Linked DNA regions of Paraglaciecola psychrophila 170. Each later gene encodes a partner of the first gene's protein in a complex. Links are inferred from orthologs where the notes say so. Each region holds a gene or a part of one and is shown in the gene's direction. Other genes may lie near its edges. The genes, in order: prc and nlpI.

Evidence for each region.
Region 2: the proteins of prc (region 1) and nlpI are in contact, whole or in part, in a solved structure (PDB 5WQL), measured with the Escherichia coli proteins. The link is inferred for Paraglaciecola psychrophila 170 from one-to-one orthologs.

What each region holds. Positions count from the first base shown.
Region 1 is NC_020514.1:2,769,539-2,782,047, reverse strand. The notes cover bases 3,575-6,493. They hold prc (carboxy terminal-processing peptidase), read left to right. Parts: upstream 3,575-3,975; coding sequence 3,976-6,012; downstream 6,013-6,493. Other genes in these bases: C427_RS12155 (sodium-dependent transporter), read left to right, coding at 6,082-6,493; proQ (RNA chaperone ProQ), read left to right, coding at 3,575-3,972. Outside these bases: C427_RS12185 (prolyl oligopeptidase family serine peptidase), read left to right, coding at 1-1,661; C427_RS12180 (SIMPL domain-containing protein), read left to right, coding at 1,795-2,493; C427_RS12175 (GAF domain-containing protein), read left to right, coding at 2,519-3,016; C427_RS12170 (hypothetical protein), read left to right, coding at 3,016-3,303; more of proQ, read left to right, coding at 3,328-3,574; more of C427_RS12155, read left to right, coding at 6,494-7,419; pepN (aminopeptidase N), read left to right, coding at 9,031-11,640; C427_RS12140 (DUF2835 family protein), read left to right, coding at 11,672-11,893; C427_RS12135 (NAD-glutamate dehydrogenase), read left to right, coding at 12,190-12,509. UniProt on the Escherichia coli protein: Involved in the cleavage of a C-terminal peptide of 11 residues from the precursor form of penicillin-binding protein 3 (PBP3). May be involved in protection of the bacterium from thermal and osmotic stresses.
Region 2 is NC_020514.1:4,616,026-4,628,551, reverse strand. The notes cover bases 4,242-7,177. They hold nlpI (lipoprotein NlpI), read left to right. Parts: upstream 4,242-5,223; coding sequence 5,224-6,132; downstream 6,133-7,177. Other genes in these bases: C427_RS20245 (hypothetical protein), read left to right, coding at 6,135-7,177; cdd (cytidine deaminase), read right to left, coding at 4,568-4,978; C427_RS20260 (PQQ-binding-like beta-propeller repeat protein), read left to right, coding at 4,242-4,488. Outside these bases: C427_RS20285 ((2Fe-2S)-binding protein), read left to right, coding at 1-155; C427_RS20280 (xanthine dehydrogenase family protein molybdopterin-binding subunit), read left to right, coding at 157-2,355; C427_RS20275 (hypothetical protein), read left to right, coding at 2,534-2,827; C427_RS20270 (hypothetical protein), read left to right, coding at 3,157-3,570; C427_RS20265 (PQQ-binding-like beta-propeller repeat protein), read left to right, coding at 3,495-4,100; more of C427_RS20260, read left to right, coding at 4,090-4,241; more of C427_RS20245, read left to right, coding at 7,178-7,247; quinolinate synthase NadA, read left to right, coding at 7,327-8,385; C427_RS20235 (beta-phosphoglucomutase family hydrolase), read left to right, coding at 8,504-9,094; C427_RS20225 (hypothetical protein), read left to right, coding at 9,667-9,885; C427_RS20220 (hypothetical protein), read right to left, coding at 9,920-10,120; C427_RS20215 (esterase/lipase family protein), read right to left, coding at 10,582-11,280; C427_RS28605 (patatin), read left to right, coding at 11,591-11,998; C427_RS28600 (hypothetical protein), read left to right, coding at 12,291-12,437. UniProt on the Escherichia coli protein: May be involved in cell division. May play a role in bacterial septation or regulation of cell wall degradation during cell division. Negatively controls the production of extracellular DNA (eDNA).

The sequences.
Region 1 (12,509 bases):
GTTGCCTATTATCCCTTTCTGATGGTGGAAAAGACTCTGTCGAAATACGTGAGTGGGACCACTCCAAACAATCTTTTGTTGAGAATGGATTTTTTATACCAGAATCGAAAACCGGTGTGAGTTGGAAGGATATTGATAATATCAATATTGCCACTAACTGGGGTGAAGACTCTCTAACTGAAAGTGGCTACCCTTATATTATCAAGTCATTACAAAGAGGGCAGGCACTTTCACAAGCAAAACAAATATTTGAAGGCGAAAAAACAGATGTAGGTGTATGGCCTGTTACTATTAAATTTGGTGACAAAAATTTGAGTATAGCGGTGCGCTCCGTCACATTTTTTGAATCGTTATATTTTTGGCTTCCTGATGACGGAAGTGATGCGGTTCAATTACCTTTACCTAAAAAAGTAGCCGTGCAAGGTGTTTTCAAAGGGCAACTTGTGTTGTCACTCAAGCAAGAATGGTCTCCACAAGGTATAAAACAAGCTTTTAATAGTGGCGATCTGGTGTCCTTTGATTTAGAGCATTGGCTGCAAAAGCAAGAAATAAAAAACTTACAATTAGTTTATCATCCTGAGGAACGAGCCACTATTGATAGTGTGTCGATTACAAGTAATAAATTAGTTTTAACCTTGTTAGAAAATGTAGTCAGTAATGTATATATTTATGATTTTGATAAAAAATGGTCACATATAAAATTGGCGATGCCTGAAAACGGTTCAATGTCTGTTTCATCAGCTAATATTGATAGCGATATCATTTTTATTAATCAAGAAAGTTTTGTGGCGCCTGATACCTTATTTAAAGTTGATATAAAAAATATAGATATTATTGCGATTAAATCTATTCCAGCCCGTTTTGATGCGTCAAATATTATAGTTGAACAATTTGAAGCCAGTTCAAAAAACGGTGAAAAAATTCCCTATTTTGTAGTCAGACATAAAGACATTCAATTTGATGGCACAAACCCTACATTGCAATATGCTTATGGTGGCTTTCAGGTGTCACTTAAACCTAGTTATTCAGGGTTACTTGGTAAAAACTGGCTCGAACAAGGCGGCGTTTATGTATTGGCAAATATTCGTGGTGGTGGAGAATTTGGTCCAAATTGGCATCAAGCAGGTCTTAAAACTAAACGTCAGGTTATTTTTGACGACATGATTGCTGTGGGTGAAGATATCATCCATAAAAAAATCACTTCATCTAAACGCCTAGGCATAATGGGTGGGTCTAATGGTGGTCTGTTAATGGGAGTTATGTACATTCAAAGGCCAGACCTATGGAATGCAGTTATCTGCCAGGTACCTTTGTTGGATATGTTGCGTTATCACAAATTACTAGCAGGGGCTTCCTGGGTTGATGAATATGGTAGCCCTGATGTCGCTAATGAACGCGCATTTTTAGAAAAGATATCGCCGGTGCATAACATTGACCCAAAGGGTGACTACCCTTCAATTATGTTTGTTACCTCTACCAAAGACGATAGAGTGCATCCTGCTCATGCAAGAAAGATGGCTTACCTGTTAGAAAAGCACGGTCATGATTTTGAATATTATGAAAATATTGATGGAGGACATTCAGCGTCGGCTAATCTTCAAGAAAGAGCAAATAGAACCGCTTTAGAATATACTTTTTTATCTCAAAAATTAATGGATTAATATCCTTATGGCAGCTTAGTTATGAAGTCGCCATTACAATAACAGTAGCTTAAATTGATTCATTCTATGTTCATAGCTGCGAATGCATCATAATTGAAATTGATTCAAAAATGTCTGTTTATCGAGGTTATATATGCGTTTATGTTTTTTATTTTTGTTCACGTTAATGATTGGCAGTGCCAGCGCTAAAGACCATACCAATGAGCAACAACATAGAACAATTGAAGTCTCAGGAGTGGGTAACATACTTAGTGTTCCCGATCGCTTTAGTTTTAGTTTGTCAATTGAACAAAAAGGTAGAGTGGCATCAGAATTAAACAAGGCAATCGTCGAAAAAACAAATTATGTGGTACAGGCTTTAATGAAGATCGGAGTCGATAAAAAGGCAATTCAATCATTACAAGTACAGTTTAATCCTTGGGTTGAATACAATGATAATAAACGCGAGCAAAAGGGTTTTATATTAACCAGACAAGCTACAGTCACCTTGAAAACCTTAACCCAATACGAACAATCTATAGACGCGGTATTGAGTCTAGGTGTCAGTCACATTAATGAATTTAGTTTCACAAACAGTCAAGCTGATGAAAATTATCGAGGCGCATTAAAACATTCATTGTTAAATGCAAAGCAGCGCGCCACCGATATGGCTAACGTGCTGGGCTTGAAATTAGCGGGTGTAATATCCATATCTGAGCAATCAACAGGAGACGTCGCGCCAAAAGCGATGGGTATGCGACAGTTACAGGCATCTGAAAGCTACCAACCCGGAGAAATGACGACACAAGCTAGGGTAAAAGTTATTTTTGCTCTAAAAGAAAGTCATAATTAGTTACATTTTAATTAGGGTTAGATTAATGGCAGAAAACAAGCAGCAACACTATTCAGAATTGGCTCAACAGATAGAAGCAATAGTTGCTGGAGAAAGTGATTTTGTCGCCAATATGGCGAATATTAGTGCGATTCTTTATTGGGGTTTAGATAACGTCAATTGGGCTGGGTTTTATTTAGTAAAAGAAGGGCAATTAGTTCTTGGACCATTTCACGGACAACCCGCTTGTATTCGTATCCCAATCGGAAAAGGTGTGTGCGGAACCTCAGTATCAGAAAACTGCATTCAATTGATTGACGACGTGCATCAATTTTCTGGTCACATTGCTTGTGATGCCGCATCTAATTCAGAAATAGTGTTGCCGATCCGCCATAATAATCACATCGTCGCAGTATTGGATATAGATAGCCCAAATATAAGACGATTTGATCTTGAGGATAAAACAGGGTTGAGCCAGATCGTAGAAATATTGCAAACAACTTTATACAATGCAGACGAAGAAGAAACTAGGGGAGTTGTTTAGTGAAACATACAATAGATATTCAAGTTGTGCTAGCCACTGTTGAAGACATGGATTTTTGGGATGAGAGGGCGAGTGAAGCAACGGATAGGATGAATACTATTCTTCATATGCTTTACGATAAGGCACATGAAGACATAAATTCCACCTCTTTAGAGAACATGATCCAATATATTTGGGAAAATTGGCGAGAAGATGCGCATTTACTTGATATAGATGAAGATGATTTGTATGACTGGGTTGACCAGCTTCTAGCAACTTGGGATGATGAGCACCAAGAACCCCGTTAACACACTAACTAACTAGAAGACTGAATGGACAATCCACAAAAATTTTCAAACAGCAAAGAAGTCATTGGCTTTTTAGTTGATCAATTCCCCGCTTGTTTTAGTAATAAAGGTGATGCTAAACCTTTAAAGATAGGTGTTTTTCAAGATTTAGCTGAGCGTTTAGAGAATGATGATCGAGTTAGCAAAACGCTACTTCGATCATCATTAAGACACTACACTAACAGTTGGCGTTACCTACACAGCATCAAAAAAGGTGCGCAGCGTATTGATTTAGATGGCAAAGATGTAGCTGCTATTGAGGATGAACACGTCGAACACGCTAAAAAGCAACTTGATGAAAGCAAAGCCAAAGTTGCAGAACAGCGTAAAGAGCTGAAAGCTGCCGGTGCTGATGTAAAACCTAGTTACAAAAAGAAAGAAGCCCCTAAATTTAAACCTACTTCTAAGGTAGTGATTAAAGAGCAAGTCAAGGTTAAGCAACCACCCGCTGAAAGATTAGAGCAAGAACATATTGTCGCAGGAACTTCTGTGACCGTTAAGATTGGCAAGAGCCCGATGCCTGCAACTATTACTGATGTCAGTAAAGATGGTATTCAGGTGCAACTAGATACTGGAATGGTGGTCAAAGTTCAATTGGAAAACTTGAGGTTGGCTCGTTCAAAGAGGTAATAAATGATTAAATCAATTCGAATATCTGTGGCATCAGCTTTATTGGTGATGAGTTATGGCTCTATAGCAATAGAGAGTAGTTTGGGTGTTAAAGACTTACCCAAATTGACCCAAGAGTCGCAACACGTAGCGTCGGCAAAAAGAGTGACCTCGCAATTTCTACGCGCCCACTATAAACAAATTGATTTAGACGATGAGTTGTCGAGCAAAATATTTGATCGCTTCATTCGTTCTTTAGATTTCAATCGTAATGTTTTTAGTGCTGAAGACATTAAGCGTTTCTCTGCCTACAGAGTCAAGTTTGATGATGCGATTGAGCGGGGTAACTTAAGTATTGCTTATGAAATTTACCAGCTTAATATGCAACGTCGTACTGAGAGATATGAATACGCTTTAAGCTTGTTAGATAAAGAATTTAACTTTGAATTACCCAATGACACGTTTACCTATGATCGTGAAGAAGCACCGTGGGCTAAAAATAATAGCGAATTAGACGAACTATGGCGTCAAAGAGTCAAATATGACGCGCTTAATTTAAAGTTAGCCGGTAAAGATTGGCTTAAAACCCAAGAGTTGTTGACTAAACGCTATCAGCGTGCGATCAAACGCCTAACTCAAACGTCTAGCGAAGATGTTTTTCAAACGGTTATGAATTCGTTTGCCCGCAGTATTGAAGCTCACACTAGCTATCTATCGCCACGCAATGCAGAACGTTTCCAGATGGAAATGAATCTCTCTTTTGAAGGTATAGGGGCAGTATTACTCAGCGAAGATGATTTCACTACCATTCGCAGTGTTGTGCCTGGCGGTCCAGCAGATTTATCTAACAATATTAAGCCTGAGGATAAGATTGTTGGTGTTGCCCAAGCGGATGATGAATTTGTTGATGTTATTGGTTGGCGTTTAGATGAAGTCGTAGAACTGATCAAAGGGCCAAAAGGTAGCATTGTAAAATTACAAGTTGTTAAAGGGTCATCTGAAACTTCAGTGCCAGTAGTGGTTACACTTACCCGAGATAAAATAAAATTAGAAGATAGAGCTGCAAAATCTGAAGTTTATATCCCCAATGATGGTCCAAATAAAGACCAAAAATTAGGTGTTATCTCAATTCCTTCTTTTTATAACAACTTACACAAAGACGTTGAAAAAGAAATTGACAGTTTAAATGAACAAGGCGTACGCGGCATTATTGTTGATTTGCGTGGCAACGGCGGGGGGTCATTAACAGAATCAACTCTACTTTCAGGCTTGTTTATAGATAAAGGCCCTGTGGTACAAATTCGTGATGGCGCTGGACGAATTCGACTTGAAAAAGACGTTGATGGTAAAGTGTTCTATGATGGCCCACTGACTGTATTGGTTGACCGTTACAGTGCATCTGCTTCAGAAATATTTGCGGCCGCTATGCAGGATTATAATCGCGCTTTAATATTAGGTGAACAGACCTTCGGAAAAGGCACTGTGCAGCAGCACCGACCTTTAGGCCGTATTTATGACTTGTACGAAAATCCATTGGGTAGTGTGCAGTTTACTATTGCCAAGTTTTATCGGATAAATGGCGGCAGCACTCAGCATAAAGGTGTTATTCCAGATATTTTGTTCCCATCTGTAATAGATCATGCCGATTGGGGAGAAAGCCAAGAAGAAAATGCCCTCCCTTGGGACAGCATTGCAAGAGCCAATTACACTACTTTTGGCGAAAATAAAAATACTGTTAAAGGTCTAACCGATTTGCATAACCAAAGGATTAAGAAAGAATTCAATTATATATATGAAGATGTAGAGCGTTACAAAATTAAAAAGGAAGATAAAACGATTTCTTTAGTTGAAACAGAACGTCTTAAAGAAAAAACTGAAATAGAAGAACGTAATCTTATGCGCACTAATGAACGTCTGGTTCGTCTCGGTTTAGAGAAAGTTGACAACTTGGATGACTTACCGGAGGAACTAGAGACCGTTGATCCGTTTTTAGAGGAAGCGGCGAATATTACTTATGACGTATTGACTATGGGCAAATACGCCATTAATAACAAAAAATAATAAACAAAGGGCTGCTATATGCAGCCCTTAACGATTCAATAATAATAAAAATAATAAGAAGGGCTACACATGGCTGCACGTGGAGAATTTTCATCCCGAATGGGATTTGTGCTGGCTGCCGCTGGCTCGGCGGTAGGATTAGGTAATATTTGGGGGTTCCCAACCCAAGTTGCCAGTAACGGTGGCGCAGCATTTGTGCTGGTCTATATTGTGTTAGCTTTTCTTCTAGCTTATCCGGTGCTGATGGCTGAATTAATAATAGGTCGCTATACTCGTTCAAATATGGTCGATGCATTAGGCAAAATATCAGGCAGTAATATCGGTCGAGCAACCGGTGTGTGGGGATTTGTTACTGTTTCATTAATTCTTTCTTTTTATGCATTAGTCGCGGGGTGGATGTTATCTCACTTCTTGCAAACTATCAGCGATATGCTAGGGCAAGATGCTATTTCAACCTGGTTAGTCTCATCTTCTTACACTCGGGATATTCTTTTTTGCGGCATCTTTCTTTGTTTAACCGCTAGTATTGTTACTGGAGGGGTGAAACAAGGTATTGAATTGTGGTCAGTTCGTTTAATGCCCGCTCTCTTTATTATTATTGTTCTGTTGATTATTTATGTATCTACATTAGATGGTGCGGTAGAGGGGTGGAAAGCTTACTTGCTACCCAATTTTAGTTTGATTATGGATCCTGATTTGCTAATAAGCGCCATGGGACAGGCCTTCTTCTCCATGTCTTTAGGGGTTGGTACCATGTTGGTATACGGTTCTTATGTCAGTAAGAAAGAAAACTTACCTACTCTTGGTGCTTCAGTTGCATTAGTTGATATTGGCGTTGCTATTTTGGCTGGAATGCTAATTATCCCTGCAATGTATGTCGCGCTGCACAATGGTGTGAAAATATTTTCTGATAGTGGAGCTTTAATTGAAGGTCCCAATTTGATTTTTGCGGTTTTACCTTCATTATTTGAAACAATGGGTACCGTAGGAGTATATGTAGCGTTTGTGTTTTTTGCATTAATGATAATAGCTGCTTTAACGTCTTCAATATCCATGCTCGAAGTTCCTGTTGCTTATGTTGTTGAAAGTAAAGGCATAGAAAGAAAACCGGCAGTATGGGCTTTAACGCTTTTGGTATTTATAATCAGTTCAACTATAGCATTTAATATGGGGAGCTTATTTGGATTCGTCATTGACTTAACCACTAAGTATAGTCAACCTTTACTTGGATTAGTGTTATGTATATTTGCTGGATGGGTATGGAAACGTGATCAAATATTAGCCGAACTAAAACATGGGAATCAACAGGTAGAGCACAGTATATTCTGGAAGATTTGGCCTTGGTATGTGCGTTTTGTATGTCCTGTGGTTATCGCTATTATGTTTTATCGTTCAATAACGGCTTAGTTCCGTTTCATCGTTTTCAACTTCGTTTTGATCTTTCAGGATAGTAATTATTTATGACCATTGAAAAACCTAAAATAGAAGCATCGTTATCTGATGCACTTATTCCTATTGTAATCTTAATCACTCTGTTAGGTGGTTCAGTATATTTGTTTGAAGATAATTCTTCTTTTGGCCCAAACCAAATTGCCTTATTGGTCGCCATGGGCATTGCAGCTATTATTGGCCTAAAAAATGGTTACAGTTGGGACGATATTGAGCAAGGCATTATCAAAGGAATTTCTCGTTCGTTAGGTGCCATTCTTATCCTGTTGGCTGTTGGCTGTTGGCTCATTAATTGGTACTTGGATGTTAGCGGGTACCGTTCCAACCCTTATTTATTATGGCTTAGACCTGTTGAACCCTTCAATGTTTTACGCCGCCAGTTGCCTTATTTGTGCCATAGTCGCCATGAGTATTGGTAGTTCATGGACTACAGCGGCGACGGTGGGAGTCGCTCTGATGGGCGTGTCAATCGGTATGGGCATGTCAGATGCAATCACCGCAGGTGCCATAATTTCAGGCGCTTATTTCGGTGATAAAATATCACCACTTTCAGAAACGACTAATTTGGCACCTGCTATAGCAGGTACAAATTTGTTTGAACATATCCAATACATGCTGTGGACAACAATACCCAGTATTGTAATTACCCTTATTTTATTTGTAGTGATTGGTTTAGGAGCAGATGTACCTGAATCATCCAGTGGCATCAAAGAGATGCAAAGTTTGTTGCAAAAAGAGTTCAATTTAGGTTTGCATATGTTGATTCCTTTGTTGGTACTGTTAACTATGGCTATAAAGAAAGTACCTGCATTTCCAGCAGTAGCCATAGGAGCATTATTAGGTGGCATATGGGCTGCGATATTCCAACCTGAAGTTATTGCAAGCTTAGCCGGGGAGGGGGTAAGCGCACTTCGAGGTTCAATCGTTGTGGTATGGACTGCACTGTTTGATGGTGTATCTTTCTCAACTCCCAGCGATACGTTAAACGATTTATTAAGTCGCGGTGGAATGTCGAGCATGCTGAATACTATATGGTTAATTATGTGTGCCATGACCTTTGGTGCAGTATTAGAAAGAGTGGGGCTGCTTAAAAGAGCAGTAAGTGCATTTTTGAAAGGCGCTACGTCGGCTGGTGATATGATCACTCGGACTATTTTAACCTGTATTGGCACTAATATTATTACTGCTGACCAATATATGGCAATTGTGATGCCTGGCAGAATGTATAAAAATGAGTTCGAAAAGCGTGGATTACATCAATTGAATTTATCCCGTAGTTTAGAAGATGGCGGTACCTTGACGTCTCCACTGATCCCATGGAACACTTGTGGTGTTTACATGCACGGTGTATTGGCCGTCAACCCGTTAGATTATATTTTCTATACCTTTTTTAATTTGATTAACCCAGTGTTAGCTATTATTTATGCTTACCTAGGTATTAAAATCTTACGTATACCTATTCCTGAACTTGATCAGGAACCATTACCAACAAAAGTTTAATATGCAGACTTGTTGTTTGCCAGCAAGTCTAGTATCTCCTGTTAAATCTTGTTCATTTTTGAGGATATGATGTCCACTATTATACCTGCAGTAAAAAAACGCGCCGACTACCGTCAGCCTGACTTCTTAATTGATCACGTAGATCTAGAATTCACCTTGATTGAAACAACCACAAAAGTGATTTGTATTTCAAAGGTCACCAGAAACGGATCACATAATAAACCTCTTATCTTAGATGGCGAAGGTATTCAATTATCTTCAGTGTGTATAAATGGCACTGAGGCTGCTGATTATCAGCAAACAGATACATCACTTACAATTGATATTGATACTGATACATTTGAATTACGTATTGAAAGTATTATTAATCCCAAGGATAACTCTAGTTTAGAGGGTTTATACCTTCAAGCTGGCGCGTATTGCACTCAATGTGAGGCGGAAGGTTTTAGGAAAATCACTTATTTTCTAGACAGACCTGATGTACTTGCAACCTATGATGTTAAAATTATCGCTGACAAAGTTAATTTTCCCTTTTTACTTTCTAATGGTAACAAGGTCGACTCGGGTGATTTAAGTGATGGTAAACACTGGATAAAATGGTCAGATCCTTTTAAAAAACCTTGCTACTTATTTGCCTTAGTGGCGGGTGATTTTGATCTTTTGGAGGACAAGTTTGTTACTCAGTCAGGTAGAACTATAGCCTTAGAATTATTTGTTGATAAAGGTATGCTTGGTCGAGGACAACACGCACTTGACTCACTTAAAAAGGCCATGAAATGGGACGAAACTGAATTCGGTCTTGAGTACGACCTGGATATTTACATGATAGTTGCTGTCGACTTTTTTAATATGGGGGCCATGGAAAATAAAGGGCTTAACGTATTTAACAGTAAATTTGTGTTAGCCGATGCACAAACCGCTACTGATGAAGATTATTTTAATATTGAAGCTGTTATCGCACATGAATACTTCCATAACTGGACTGGCAACAGAGTGACTTGCCGTGATTGGTTTCAATTGAGTTTAAAAGAAGGGTTAACTGTGTTTCGTGATCAGCAATTCAGTGCTGACATGTCTTCGCCTATTGTTAACCGTATTCAAAATGTCAAAGTTATTCGAGAACGTCAGTTTGCCGAAGATGCAAGTGCTATGTCGCATCCTATCAGACCTGATGAAGTGATAGAAATGAATAACTTCTATACTGTGACAGTCTACGACAAAGGCTCTGAAGTAATCAGAATGTTATTTACACTGTTGAGTAAGACAGGTTTTTTAGCAGGTATCAAACTGTACTTTAAGCGATTTGATGGGCAAGCGGTGACTTGCGATGATTTTGTGCAAGCCATGGAAGATGCCAATGATAAAGATTTATCACAATTTAGGCGTTGGTATAGCCAATCGGGTACCCCTCAAATTGTGGTTACTGACACTTATGATGCGATTTCAAAAATTTATCGAATTGCCTTTGAACAGAAGCATATTGCTACTTTTGAACAAAAAGAAAAACAGAATTTGGTCATTCCGATTCAATTTAGTCTGTTGAACGATAAACTTGAATCTTTAAACTTGGGGGATACTGATCAACAGCAATTGACTTTAGAGTTAAACGAGACCCAACAATGTTTAGAATTTTACAACGTTGAGTCAAAGCCTATCCCCTCATTGCTTCATGGTTTTAGTGCGCCTGTTAAAGTGGATTATCCTTACACCCAGCAGCAGTTAGGCAATGTTATGTTAGGCTCTCCTGATGAATTTGCTCGTTGGGATGCAGGGCAACAATTATTTAGTAATTGTATCCATAATTTAGCGGGTAAAACCGAACTGCAGCAAACAACATCAATCGCTGAAACAATCGCGATGTTTGAACCCATCATCGAGTCTAAGGATATATCGTTGGCATTAAAAGCTGAAATACTGACCTTACCTAGTTTTGAAACTTTGTTTCAACAATTGGACACAGTCAATATTGACGCATTAAATCAATCAAGAAAACAATTATTTAAGGCATTAGCGCAAACATTTCAAGCAAACTGGTTGAGCCATTATTCGGCTTTTGAAAAACAACCTTATGCTTATCAGTCTCAGCAAGTAGAACAAAGAAAAATGCAGAATCTTGCGTTAAAGTATTTAACGTTGTCTGCACAACCTGATGTTGAACAATTACTCACTCAGCAATTTAATAACGCAGATAATATGACTGACTCCCTTGGCGTATTAGGAGCAGCACAATTAGGCGACTTGGACTTATTTGAAAGACTGATGTTAGCCTTTGAGCAAAAATGGCATGCTGACCCACTAGTCTTAGATAAATGGTTTGCGTTACATGCTAATACCGATCGTTCAGATATACTTGCTCGAATTAGCATATTGATGGGGCACAGCCGATTCACTATTAATAATCCAAATAGGGTTCGAGCGTTAATCGGCACCTTTTGTTTTTTTAATGTGGCTGGATTTCACAATATCGATGGTACCGGGTATAAATTTGTAGCTGATTATCTGATCAAATTAAACGAGGTTAACCCCCAAATTGCAGCTCGTATTATCACACCTTTAATACAGTGGCAAAAAGTCGATAAAACTAGGCAACAACTTATGCAGCTTCAACTTATGCGTATCGGTGATACAAAGGGGTTGAGTAAAGACTTATTTGAGAAAATATCCAAAAGTTTGCCCTAGAGGCCATTGAGCGTAGACTAAGAACATAAAAATGCAGACTTTTTATTTTACCTTGTCGCTCAAATACGACTTGTGCGAGCGACTTTATATTCCCGGCATCAATAGCGTTATCATTAGAGATGACAACGGCAAAAGTATCCAATTGCCCGTCAGAAACTTACGACTTCACGTCAGTCCAATTGGAATCAAAGGTAGATTTAGATTGATGATTGATGAAAATAACAAAATTATGAGTTTTGAAAAAATTACATAACTTCCCAAATGCTTGTAAAAATAATTTGCATAAGTATTTAATGAATTGATACCTTAAAGGCCCATATGGGTCTTTTTTATGCGCTCAATATGCATACCTATGAATTTTGTTAAAACTAAGTAAATATAAGTCTTTTATTGCGTGATTATATTAGCGAGAATAAGAGATAAAATACAAAAAACTGTATATATGTCAGTCTTTTGTCTAATCTAGTATGGCTAATATCAATAAGGTTAGCCTGCTCGGTAACTATAAATTTTCCTACTACTAACAAGTTATAAATAATAGGTAAAAACATGACGGTTGCAGATAACCAACATTCAGTTCTACTTGAAAATGTCTATCAACTAATTAATAAAAAGGTCGCGCCTGATCGAATTGAACAGGTCACAAATTTCTCCAAAATACTCTTCAAGAATATTGCTCATGATGATTTAGATAATCGCACTGAGGACAACCTGTATGGTGCAACCTTGAGTTTGTGGAATCAGTTTGTGGATTATCAAGGTGATGCACCATTTATTCGCGCTTTTAATCCAGCCATCAGTAAACATGGTTGGCAATCAACGCATACTATCGTAGAAATCATTGTTACGGATATGCCATTTTTAGTGGA
Region 2 (12,526 bases), 1.8 Mb from region 1 along the record:
TTATGAATGCGGCCAGCTTTTTAGCCACCAATAAAACCCCTAGTAGCGACGATATCGACAATGCTATGCAAGGTAATATCTGCCGTTGTGGTACGTACCAACGTATCAAACAAGCGGTTTCTGATGCAGCTGAAGAAATGTATAAGGAAGCTTAATATGACTACTTCAAACCAAAATACCGTTTCTAATCAAAGTCGTCGTAAATTCCTTAAACAATCAGGTTTAGCAACCGGTGGTTTAGTGTTGGGTATTAGTTTACCGCAAACCACAATCGCCGGTTTTAAAATGGGCCAAGACAGCCCCTTTAATCCTAATGCCTTTATCCATATAGCCGACAACGGCGACACCTTAATCTACTGTGGCCGCTGTGAAATGGGCCAAGGTATCAGCACTGCATTACCTGCCGCAGTAGCCGACGAGCTTGAAGCCGATTGGACGCGGGTGAGCATTAAACAAGGTGAAGGTAACGAAGAAAAATATGGTCCTCAGGCCACAGGTGGTTCGGCCAGTATTCGCGTTATGTATATTCCTATGCGTGAAGCAGGCGCCGCAGCTAAAGTTATGTTAGTGGCGGCTGCAGCAAAAGTGTGGGGTGTGTCAGCTGCAGAATGTAAGGCTGAAAACCACTTTGTTATCAATAACAACAATCAACAAAAACTCAGCTATGGCGATTTGGCAAGCCTTGCCGCTAATGAAGCTGTGCCAGATAGCGTCACCCTAAAAGAAAAGAAAGATTTTAAATATATAGGCAAAGACATCGCTAGGCACAACCAAGGCGACATCGTAGTAGGTAAATTAACCTATGGCGTGGACACCAAAATGCCCGGGTTAAAATATGCCGCCATGACCCACTGCCCAGTGATGGGTGGCAAGCTAAAAAGTGTCGATAAAACTGCAGCCATGGCAGTCAAAGGTGTGCTGGATATAATTGAAATCCCTAGGTTTAACGTGCCTTTTGGATCGCTTGGCGGCGTGGCCGTTGTGGCAGATAACACCTGGACTGCTCAACAAGCCCTTAAAAAACTGAATATTGAATGGGATTTAGGTGAGCATAAAAGTTACGACTCTAAGGCGTATAAAGCGCAGCTAGTCAAAAATGTTGAAAGCCCAGCACAGCTTGCAGCCGAGCGCGGTGATATTACTAAAGCCTTTGCAGAAGCCGAGCATGTGATGAAAGCCACTTACACAGGCGGGCATTTGTCTCACGCACCCATGGAGCCCAATGCTTCCGTGGTGTGGGTCCAAAAAGATAGCTGTGAAGTATGGGCAGCCACACAAAGCCCCGGCGATATTCAAAAAGTATTAGCGCAATACCTAGAGCGCGACCCAAAAGATATCTACGTCAATGTGACTATGGCTGGTGGTGCGTTTGGGCGTAAGTTCAAGTGTGATTACGTGCACGAAGCCGCAGTGTTGTCCCAGGCCGTGAATGCGCCGGTGCAACTTATTTGGTCTCGTGAAGAAGATATGCGTACCGGTTATTACCACTCGATTAACGCTCAGCACATTGAAGCTGCAGTGGACAAAGACGGTAATGTTACTGGGTGGTTGCACCGTGCCGCTTTCCCCGCTATTGCTTCATTGTTCGACCCATCCCTTGACAGAGCACCGGCAAGTGCATTGAGCGATATTGATGACCATCCCTTTGGGATAGCAAATTATCGCAGCGAATCAGGTGAAGCCATTGCGCATACGCGTATCGGTTGGTACCGCGCTGTTTACGCCATTTTTTATGGCTTTGCTTTTGGCAGTGCGGCCGATGAATTAGCTCACAAAACTAAACAAGATACGGTTAGCTTATTAAACAGCATTTACGACAACAACAAAAACGCTGAACAAGCTGAACAAATCGCACGCTCAAAAGGTGCCCTTGCAATGGCTGCCAAAATGTCTAACTGGGCTAACCGAGACAAGTTACCGAGTAATCAAGGACTCGGTATCGCGGTGCACTTTAGCTTTAACAGCTACGTTGCTATGGCTGTTCGAGTCGAAGTTAATGGCGACGACATCAAAGTGCTTGAAGTGGACGCAGTAGTCGATTGTGGTCAAGTGTTAAACCTTGACAGTGCTAGAGCACAAATGGAAGGTGCTATAGTGATGGGCATGTCGTTGTCATTGCGGACTGAAGTGGTATTTAGAGATGGCGCTGTGGTTAACTCAAACTACCATAATTACCCCGTAGTGCGAATCAACGAAATGCCTCAGGTTAATGTGCACTTCACCGAAAATGACTTTAAACCAACTGGTTTAGGTGAACCTGGCTTAGGCCCATTTGCGCCGGCATTAGCAAATGCCGTATTTGCAGCCTCGGGTAAACGTTATCGAGATTTGCCGTTTAAACCTATGTCGATGTAGATGTCATGAGTTTATAAACAATGCCGCAGCTTAAAAACAGCGGCTATTTTTTTGAGTTTAATTTTCTTGTGAGAATAAAAAATCATAATATTCATTGTGTTAAGTGTTGTTAATTTGTTATAGATTTGAATTAGACAAGGGATAGACTGACAATTATAATGCTTGTATAACAACAAAAATGGATCAGCAACACGCAAGTCTTACCAATGAGGAAGAGCAGCCCTTAACCGAAATATTAAACCGTTGGATAGTGGACAATGATTTAGATAGTGCGAACCAATTACGCTGTATCATCTATTATCATCTGAAAGGCATAGTCAAAAAACAAATCTCCACTAAAGCCAAGAAGAGCGCGTCGCAAAATCTTATCGGTCAACTACCTAACACAACATCTTTGTTGCATGACGTATTGGCTAGTCTTACACCACCCAGTGAGATTTTCGATAATAGAGAGCAGTTTTCTTATCTCTAGCATCGTCTGTCAGATGGATGTTACTTGATGATCTCAAAGCTAAATCGACTCAAAAAAGAACCCAGGAGCAGGCATATATCACAGAGCTTTGATCCAGATAGACGACCCCGAACCCTACCATTTGTTTGATGCGGCTTTGACAAAACTCCAAACACTGTCACCTCGGTCTTACAAAGTTGCCCTACTACATTATTTTCTTGGTTATGACATTGAAGATGTGAAAACTGAGTGAGGCATTAATAAATCAACAGTATATAACGAACTATCGACAGCCAAGGCGTATTTACGCACACAATGCTAAACCAATAAAAAATGGAAAAAGGACAAGCATGACATTTGCTAACCCTCTGGCACTATTTCTTCATTTATTCGCAATCGATGAAGAAAATATGCTTAAGAACCTGCCAGGTTTTATTGAGCAAAAACATGGGTTTTATGCCGATGTGTTAGCCTTGATCGCGGCCCATGTTGAAAACAAAAATCAGACCTCTTTTGGCACACTGATTGGTCAACAAGCAGAGTTATTAGTTGAAGACAACATCATTCATAACCTTGCTGGAAAACAAGCGGGCTTGTACAAACTGATCAAAAAGTTAGGGCAAGGAGGTATGGGCGCTGTTTACCTAGGCCTACCTTACCCAATAGCGAAGAGGTGCGTTCAAGTCCTGTGGTACATAACAATAATATCTACTTTACGGCTGATAAACGCACAAGTGAGTTCCAAAAATCTTATCGTGACTTAGTCGCGCTTGATAATAATGGCCAACAACTATGGCGAAAACGGGTATCTGATTACCCTTCTCAAACGGGCTCGGGTTTATCCAAAGTTGTGGCCTACCAAAATCAGGTGATCTACACCGGTCTCGACATTTTTGCCTTTGATGCCCAAACAGGTGACACTTTATTTAAGCGACTTTGTAACTGTGGTGGTCGTCAAGATCGTTTTGTAAATGGTGCCATCAATTATAAGGGGGAATTGGTATTTTATGATGAAGGTCGGCTATTCAAACTTGATTTAAGTAGCTACGAACTCACTGGTCAGTTTGCAGATATTGTTACCTTTGAAGGGGACTTAGTGTTATCAACACCCGCCATTGACTCCAATAATAATATATATTTTGGATCGGAAGCAGGCATTTTATATAGTTTTGACGATAACCTAGCATTGCGCTGGCGTTTTGAATTACCCAATCCACAAGTGCTTGAAGCTCCCCATATTCGCTCATCAGTGGCCATAGACGAGTCAAGGGATACGCTTTATTTTGGCACATAAAAATAATGTGGATAGTGAGTTTTACGCATTGGACTTAAACACCAAAGCGGTTAAATGGAAAACCTCTATTGCTGGCGATGTGTATGTGTCGCCAACATTAGACGACAGCGGAAATATTTACTTTTCATCAGAGACCAATTTATTTTATGCCTACAAATCTAGTGGTGAGCTTGCATGGCAGTATGATTTAAAAGCCAATGTAACTTGGTCGTCACCGGTAATTGATAGTCAGGGGATTGCCTATATAGGTACATTATCTGAATCCGATTTATCGGCAAGTAATGCAACGGGTAAGTTAGTCGCTATTAACACTGGTAGTAACGGCTTAATGCCTAATACTTGGGCTAAGATTCATCGCGACAATCAAAACAGTGGTGTAGCAAAATAACTATATACAAGTGGTAGCCATGGCTACCACTTGTATATAGTTATTAGTCTGTATACCAAAGATCCTTAAAACAGCTCCGCTATTCTTTATCAAACCCAAATGCCAAAGGTAACAAGTCTGTAAACTTAACAGTTTTGAGTTGACCATCTTTGGTCGCCAAATGTACCTCTGTCTGGGTATCCGCAAACTCAGCGATTTTTTGACGGCAACCGCCACATGGTGGGCAGAAATTATCGTTAGGACTGGCGATGAGGATGTGTTTAATCTGTTTACTACCAGACGCAATCATAGCGGATATGGCGCCTGCTTCGGCACATTGACCTAGCGGGTAGGCAGCGTTTTCAACATTACAGCTGGCATGCAGCTGGGCGTTTTCATCCAGAATGGCTGCGCCCACCTGAAAATTTGAATAAGGTGCGTGGGCATTTTTTTGTGCTTTAGTGGCTAGTGCCAAAAGCATTTTGTGTTCGGCTGTTAAGTCAAGTGCCATAAAAATTAAACTTTAAATTTAAATCGGCCGCGTAGTTTGCTTTATTTTGGGTAATAGATTCAAGTTTAATTCACATTTTAACAGCACAGGTACTGCGGTAACTTTACTTTTACAGTGAAATAAGCGACTCTACGATACATCACTTGTTCTTGTTTTTTGACTATTTTAAAGGGTTGTAGTGAAACCTAGGCACAAAGTTAGTGTCATACAAGTAATCTATTTTCAGGTAAAACTTTTCTTTTATTATGTATAAACGTCTCAGCAGCATCATTTTACTCAGCTCACTCTTATTTGGTTGTGTATCCAACAGCGGCTCAATACAAGAAAGCAGGCAAATGGGCAATTTGTTATTGGCCGAACCTGCACCTATGAACCCGCGCTCACAACTTGCCATTGCCCGTTATAGCCATATTTTGGCTAACACCGACTTGGAAGACGAGCAAAAGGCACAATTGCTACATCAGCGCGGCACCTTGTATGACAGTGTCGGTTTGTCTGGGTTAGCTCAATACGATTTTAATCTGGCGATCCGTCTAAAACCTGATCTGGCTGAAGCTTATAATTCTATGGGGGTACATTACACTCAGCAAATGGATTTCATCCAAGCTTATGAAGCCTTTGATGCCACCTTAGATATTAATCCAGATATGGAATTTGCATTCTTAAACCGTGGCATTGCCTTATATTATGGTGGCCGTCCGGATTTGGCAGTTCGTGATTTTGGTACGTTTTATAACAAAAATGCTTCCGACCCTTATCGTGCCCTTTGGAGTTATCTGGCTTCCAGTGAAATAGATAAACCACAGGCAATGATTGAGTTAGCTCAGCAACGTAAAAATTTAGATGAAGACAACTGGGCAACTCAATTAGTTGATTTGTATCTTGAAAGAACAACTGAAGGTGAACTCTTAAACACCTTGATCATTGGTGTCACCAGCCAACAGCAATTGACTGACAGACTATGCGAAGCCTATTTCTATTTAGGAAAATACCACTCTGCAAGAGGCAACAGAGGTGTAGCATCAAACTATTTTAAACTCGCGTTAAGTACTAACGTATTTGAGTATGTTGAACACCGTTATGCTCGTCTAGAACTTAATTTATTGCGTGATGAAGCCAATAAAAACACCACAAACGAGCTACAAACCCAATAAAAATGCCTGTTGTTACCAAGTGGGGAATAGCCTTAGTATGTGTGCTAGTTCCTGCTTGGTTAATGCTTAATCACTATTTTCTAGATATCCCCCCTGCACCAGAAAATCTGCTTGTTACAAAGCTATTGCCTAATGAATTGGCGGAACAACAACTTGCCGATGGCCTGGCGCTATGGCGTGATAAAAAATACCAACAATCAGCAAAAGTATTTTCATCACTTGGGTCTAAAAATCTGAATCAGGATCTACAGTCTTTAGCTAAGTTGTATCAGTATCACACCACTGCCTTTAATAAAAATCGAAACTCTGACTTTAAGCAACAACTATCTACTTTGCCTGATAACTGTAAGCAAAAACTATTGTTTGTGACGCCAGATATAGGATCTCTTGTGCAAGCTGAATACTTTAGGTCACGTTTTGCCCAAGACACACGCCTAAACGCTTTAGCCATCTGTATCTATGACGTGACTTGGTTTGATCCCATTGATATTAGCTGTGAAGAAAATTGGCACCAAAGCGGTCGTTTAGGTTGCCAACTAATAACACTGGCCGAAAAACTAAAAAGTTTACCTTTTACCCACTTAGTGATGTTTGCCGACAAAGGCAAAGCCAACGTACACAACGGTATTATGTTTTTAGATCGCCAAGACACCTACGACGTGTTTATTCACGAATTAGCCCACTTTTCAGGTTTTATCGATGAATACCCACTCAGCGAAGCACTAGCAAAACGTGTATGTGCTGGGGTCGACGCACCCAATATCGTATTTAAACAAGTAGACAAATCAAAGGCGGACCGAGAGTATTGGCAATCAATAGGTCTGCAAAATAATATTGACTTATTTGCTGCAAGAACTTGTGATAACCATTCCACTCAAGCGTTTAAAGCATCCAAGCGGCTTACCTTTATGGAATATCACGATACTGCCTATATCCCTGCCCATTATCTAACTGCGTGGCAAAGGCAATTACAAAACACACCTAATCAACCGTCAGCACATATTAATTTTGCTCAGCTATACGAACAATCTAATAACTTACCAGAAAGTCAGTTTTGGCGAGCGAGATACCAGCAGTACATTTCACCTTCTGCCAATCATGCCAATAATCTTTAACGCGCTAATATGTTAATTACATGACAAATGGGTATACTACTTGGACGTTTTATCAGTACCATCTAGTGCCTTAAAAAATATGTCAAAGCTATTTTCTGTAAAAACCATTGAGTACCCTTTTCCAGCTAAGCCCGTTGCGCTGAGTAATCTGCAACAACAACAATACGTTCAGCAAATCAAAACGCTGCTAAAGCAAAAAAATGCTGTGTTGGTTGCGCATTATTACACCGATCCTGAAATCCAAGCCTTAGCCGAAGAAACTGGCGGCTGTATTTCTGACTCATTAGAAATGGCCAGATTTGGACGTGACTGCGAAGCCGATACTCTAATTGTTGCTGGCGTAAGATTTATGGGCGAAACCGCAAAAATTATCAGCCCAGAAAAAACCGTATTAATGCCCACCCTAGAAGCAACATGCTCACTAGACTTGGGTTGCCCGGTTGACCAATTCTCTGCATTTTGTGATGCCCATCCTGATCACACAGTGGTGGTGTATGCCAATACCTCAGCAGCGGTCAAAGCCCGTGCTGATTGGGTTGTCACCTCAAGTATTGCCTTAGAAATTGTTGAACATTTAGACTCGGTAGGTGAAAAAATTATCTGGGCACCGGATCGCCATTTAGGCGCGTATATTGCCAAACAGACTGGCGCCGATATGTTGATGTGGCAAGGCGAATGTATCGTACACGACGAATTCTCAGCTAAAGCGCTGATAGATATGAAACACCTCTATCCTGATGCGGCGGTTTTAGTACACCCCGAATCGCCTGCTAGTGTGATTGCTTTAGCTGATGCGGTTGGTTCAACCACTCAGTTGATCAATGCAGCTAAAACCTTACCGAATAGCCATTTTATCGTGGCTACCGATCGCGGTATATTTTACAAAATGCAGCAAGCTGCACCGGGTAAAATATTATTAGAAGCTCCAACAGGCGGCAATGGCGCAACCTGTAAAAGCTGCGCCCACTGCCCATGGATGGCCATGAATGGTTTGCAAGCTATCCACCAATCATTAACCGATAGCAGTGGCCACGAAATCTTTGTGGATGAAGCCACGCGCCAACGCGCCTTAGTGCCTTTAAACCGTATGCTCGACTTTTCAGCTCAATTAAAAATGAAAGTGACGGGTAACGCCTAGTTCGCTTGTTTTGGGTTATTTAGCCAGATAAATTAACAAGATAAAAGCCAGCTTAGCTGGCTTTTTCATTTATAGCCCTCATACAACTGTAGTATTTTAATTATTAGGAGTGAGTGTAATGCCAGATTTAAGCCGCTACAAAGGGATAGTGTTTGATATGGACGGAACCTTGATTGATTCAATGGGCGCACACGGCCTAGCTTGGCGACGAACCTGTGAAAAATATGCTTATCCCTTTGACGGACAGTACATACATAACCTTGGTGGCGTGCCTACCAGAGATATTGTTAAACTTCTGAATGAAAAACATGGTCTAAGCCATGACTTAGACCAGGTCACTGAAACTAAACGCCTAGCGTTTCTCGACCTTAAAGATAGCCCAAGCGTTATCGACGATACATTCCAAGTGATGCTACGTTACCAAGGCATACTTAAAATGGGGGTAGGTACCGGCTCAGAGCGAAATAACGCCATCAGCATGCTCACCGATACTGGCCTGCTAGAACGTCTTGAAACCGTTGTGACTGCAACGGATGTCACTCATGGAAAACCCCATGGCGAAACGTTCATAACCGTCGCCAAAAACATGGGCTTACAGCCAAACGAGTGCGTGGTCTTCGAAGATACCGAAGTAGGCCGTCAAGCCGCCCAAAATGCAGGCATGGACTGTATTATGGTCATCAACGGCAAGATAGTCATACCAGAGTAACTAGGCTAATTATCGTCAGCCAGCTGCTTTTTGTATGCTATTTAGACCTAATGTGGCTAATAAATCATCACATCATCAATTTGGCTGCAGTTATTACTTGCGCAGCCAAGCTGTTTTCCCTAACATACGCGCCTCTTTTGTAGCAGCAGCTTCTGCGAAGAAATTGCAGCAGACTACAAAACGGTAATAATTAAAGCGCAAGCCAAGCGCCAAGTTGAATCAACCCAACTTAAATAAACAGGCAAAGATTGTAAAAGTTTTGGAGAGGTGGCTGAGTGGCTTAAGGCGCACGCCTGGAAAGTGTGTTTAGGGTTAAACCTAACGTGGGTTCGAATCCCACCCCCTCCGCCAAATACAAAAAAGCCCCGCTAGATTTAGCGGGGCTTTTTTGTATTTGTTGGTGCTGGTCGGGATGAGAGCCCACACGGTTCGACAAATTTGTCAGGAACAAATTTATTCACCACGTCCATGTGGTTCACCTGCTTCGCAGGCCAGCTAAAGCTGTTCTAAGTTGCTCCTGCAACTTTTGGTGGACATGCGCTTTAAAGCATAGTCGCGAAGCGATGAAATACATGGATGTATTTCACACAAAATGTATGGAACAATTTGCACAGGCTCCGCCTGCCCGCAGGGCGAGTATCATGGAAGATACGAGTGAATCCCAAGCGGTCAATCGGTTGCCAAAATCACAGTATGTTGCGGGTTTTGTTGTATTTGATGGTTTGAGTCAGGATGATAACCGTCATACTAAGACAACATTTTTAACGGCAGACTCTTTAGGTCGCTCGTAAGCTGGAATGTTGAAAAAATCGCTGTCGTCGTCAATCAAGGGTCTTTTTTACTATTTTTTTTGTGATTTTCGTGTTCTTCAATGATTTGGCCAAACACTTCAATGTTCGCCATGTTCATCAGTTCTGCGGCATCGGACCGGCTAAAAAAGCCAAGTGATTTACCAGCCTGTAATAATCCTTCGGTAAGAAACTTTAACTTGTCGCCTTGATGCCCTTTGTAAGTGTTGCTGAACACCTGTAACAGTTGGCGATAGCAATGAGCTAAGTATTCTTGGTTAACATCCGTTTTCTCATGTTGGTTTATTAATTTAGTTTTTTATTTTGAGAGGACCCATTACTATTTACCGCAATCTAAGCAAAGTTGTTTCGGTATTAATTTAAGCTTTTTGAAGTGAAACAAAGAAATACTTCTGGCACTTGGGCTAGGGATAAACCTAAAGCTAAAAATATCTCGCATTATCCAATATTTTAGCCCGTTAATTATTTTCAAATAATGGCTGTTTAAAAGGAATGTTAGCAACTGGAAACTAGAGTTGCTCAATATGTCGTTTGATACTGGATTATTGGATTCTATATTTAGGTTGGATATGCAATTGCAGGGTATTTATTATATCCGGTAAGTTGTTACGATGGGTGTCCATGTAACTAATTCAAAAAAATGTAAGGGGATGCCATTTTTGGTGTCCCCTTGTTGTTTTATTGGATTAAATCGATCTGTTTTTGTGCTGTGTCGGTTTGTAAGCCAAAATGGCCAAGAGAGTAGGTGAAGCTAGCATCTTCATTCCAAATACTGCTGCTATGCACACCATAAACAACGCAGACACCGGTTGCACAGACGATTTGGTCGATATTACTCTTGATTGAGTAAATCTTGTCGCCCAAGTGCTCACCATACAAGCTGTCCAGAAAGGGACTTTGGATGGATAAACCATAATAACCACAGGTTGAGCTCCACACATTAAATGGATAGATACCGCAGCTATACAGGCCCCTGAACGCACCTGCAATGCCCACAAAGGTATCGACATATGATGCTGCAGCAAGTTTGCTAATCTGCTGAGCTGCCAAGGTTGCGCCCATAGAATGTCCTATAACATCGATTTGGCCGCTACAGGAATTGGCGATAGCATCGTTGATTGCCTGCCTGACTAGCGTTTCTTCGCTGCCACTGTGATTGTTACATGAGGCGCAGTTTTTCGACCCCCAATTGGGACGGTAAATATCTGTACTGGAGTAACCCTGACTTAACAGCAGGTTGAAGGTATTGTCCCAGCTAGCCGGCGTTGCGGCGTTGCCATGTACTAGTACCACTGGGTCTTTGCAGCTATTGGCGAGTACAAAGGGCGAAATTAAACCAAGAGATAAAACAACTGCAGCAATGATTATTTTTTTCATGATGAACTTGTTGTTTGTTGAGGTGAAACAACCTTAGCGGGGTTTTATTAATAAATACCTAACACTTTAGTACAGAGGAAGAGTTCATTTTTGGGGGAATAGGGAATAGGGAATAGGGAATAGGGAATAGGGAAGGGGGTAGAATTGTAGGAAATTCGGCTACGTTGGTTTTCAACGAACCTGACCCTGTAGGCCACGAAATCGAAGGGGGCAAAAAATACGTATGTTGTGCCATCACTCTATGTTGGGGAAGTATTTTTACGAACTACAAAGCGTAAGGTCAACAATAGAAGGGCGATTTGATTTGAGTGTGAAAATAGCACTGATTGCTGAGGGTAGTGGTCAACGAGGAATATTCACTGCAGGTGTCTTAGATACGTTATTAGAGAATGATTTCTATCCTTTAGATTTATTTATAGGGTCGCCATCAGGCTCGCAAAATATCATGAGCTTTTTATCTCGTCAAAAACGTTTTTATAAGCTAGGTCGTGGATTAGTTGGAGGCAATGTTGTGGATTTGGATTGGTACTTTGATAAAACTATTCAGGCTAGATTTGCTTTAGACTTTGCGGAGGCAAAGGAATTATTGGCGAAACGAGAATTATTGTTCATAACGACAGATTCACGTGATAGGCAAGGTTATTTTTGCGCCCAAACTGCAATAGTAATCATTGGCGAATATTGCTTAAAGTTTGAGTGCATTACCTTTTTTATGTAGAAAAGGAGTTAAATTCACCCCTAAGTTAACTGCTCATTCATTTAATAAGGCACAAGCGCCTCAAACTGATTACTACCTTGACGGTGGTCTTGCTGCGCTGTCACCCGTGCGTGAGGCCTATCGCCGCGGTGCTCGAAAAATAGTTATTATTTGCACTGTTAATGCTGATTTTCATGACCGGTCAGTTTGGCTAAAAAAACTAAAGTCATGGATTTATTCGTCTGGGTATTGCCCAAAAACCATCGATTACTTGGTCTAGCATGAGCAAGCTTATCGCAAAGAGCTTTCCTCTATCGCTGACTCTCTTGACGATGTTGAACTCACTCCAATTTTTTCTAAAGACCATCTTCTGATTAAACGCTTAGGTAGTTCAGACATGGGTTTAGAACATGATTACCATGCCGGTATCGCTGCGGTTAATGCTTTTTTACAGACTTAATGAATGTTTTACGCAGATAACCAAGACGTTTCTCTTATTTGACAAAGAGCTTGCGAGTTTGATAGTGTGATTAGGTCAAGGAGAGGCGC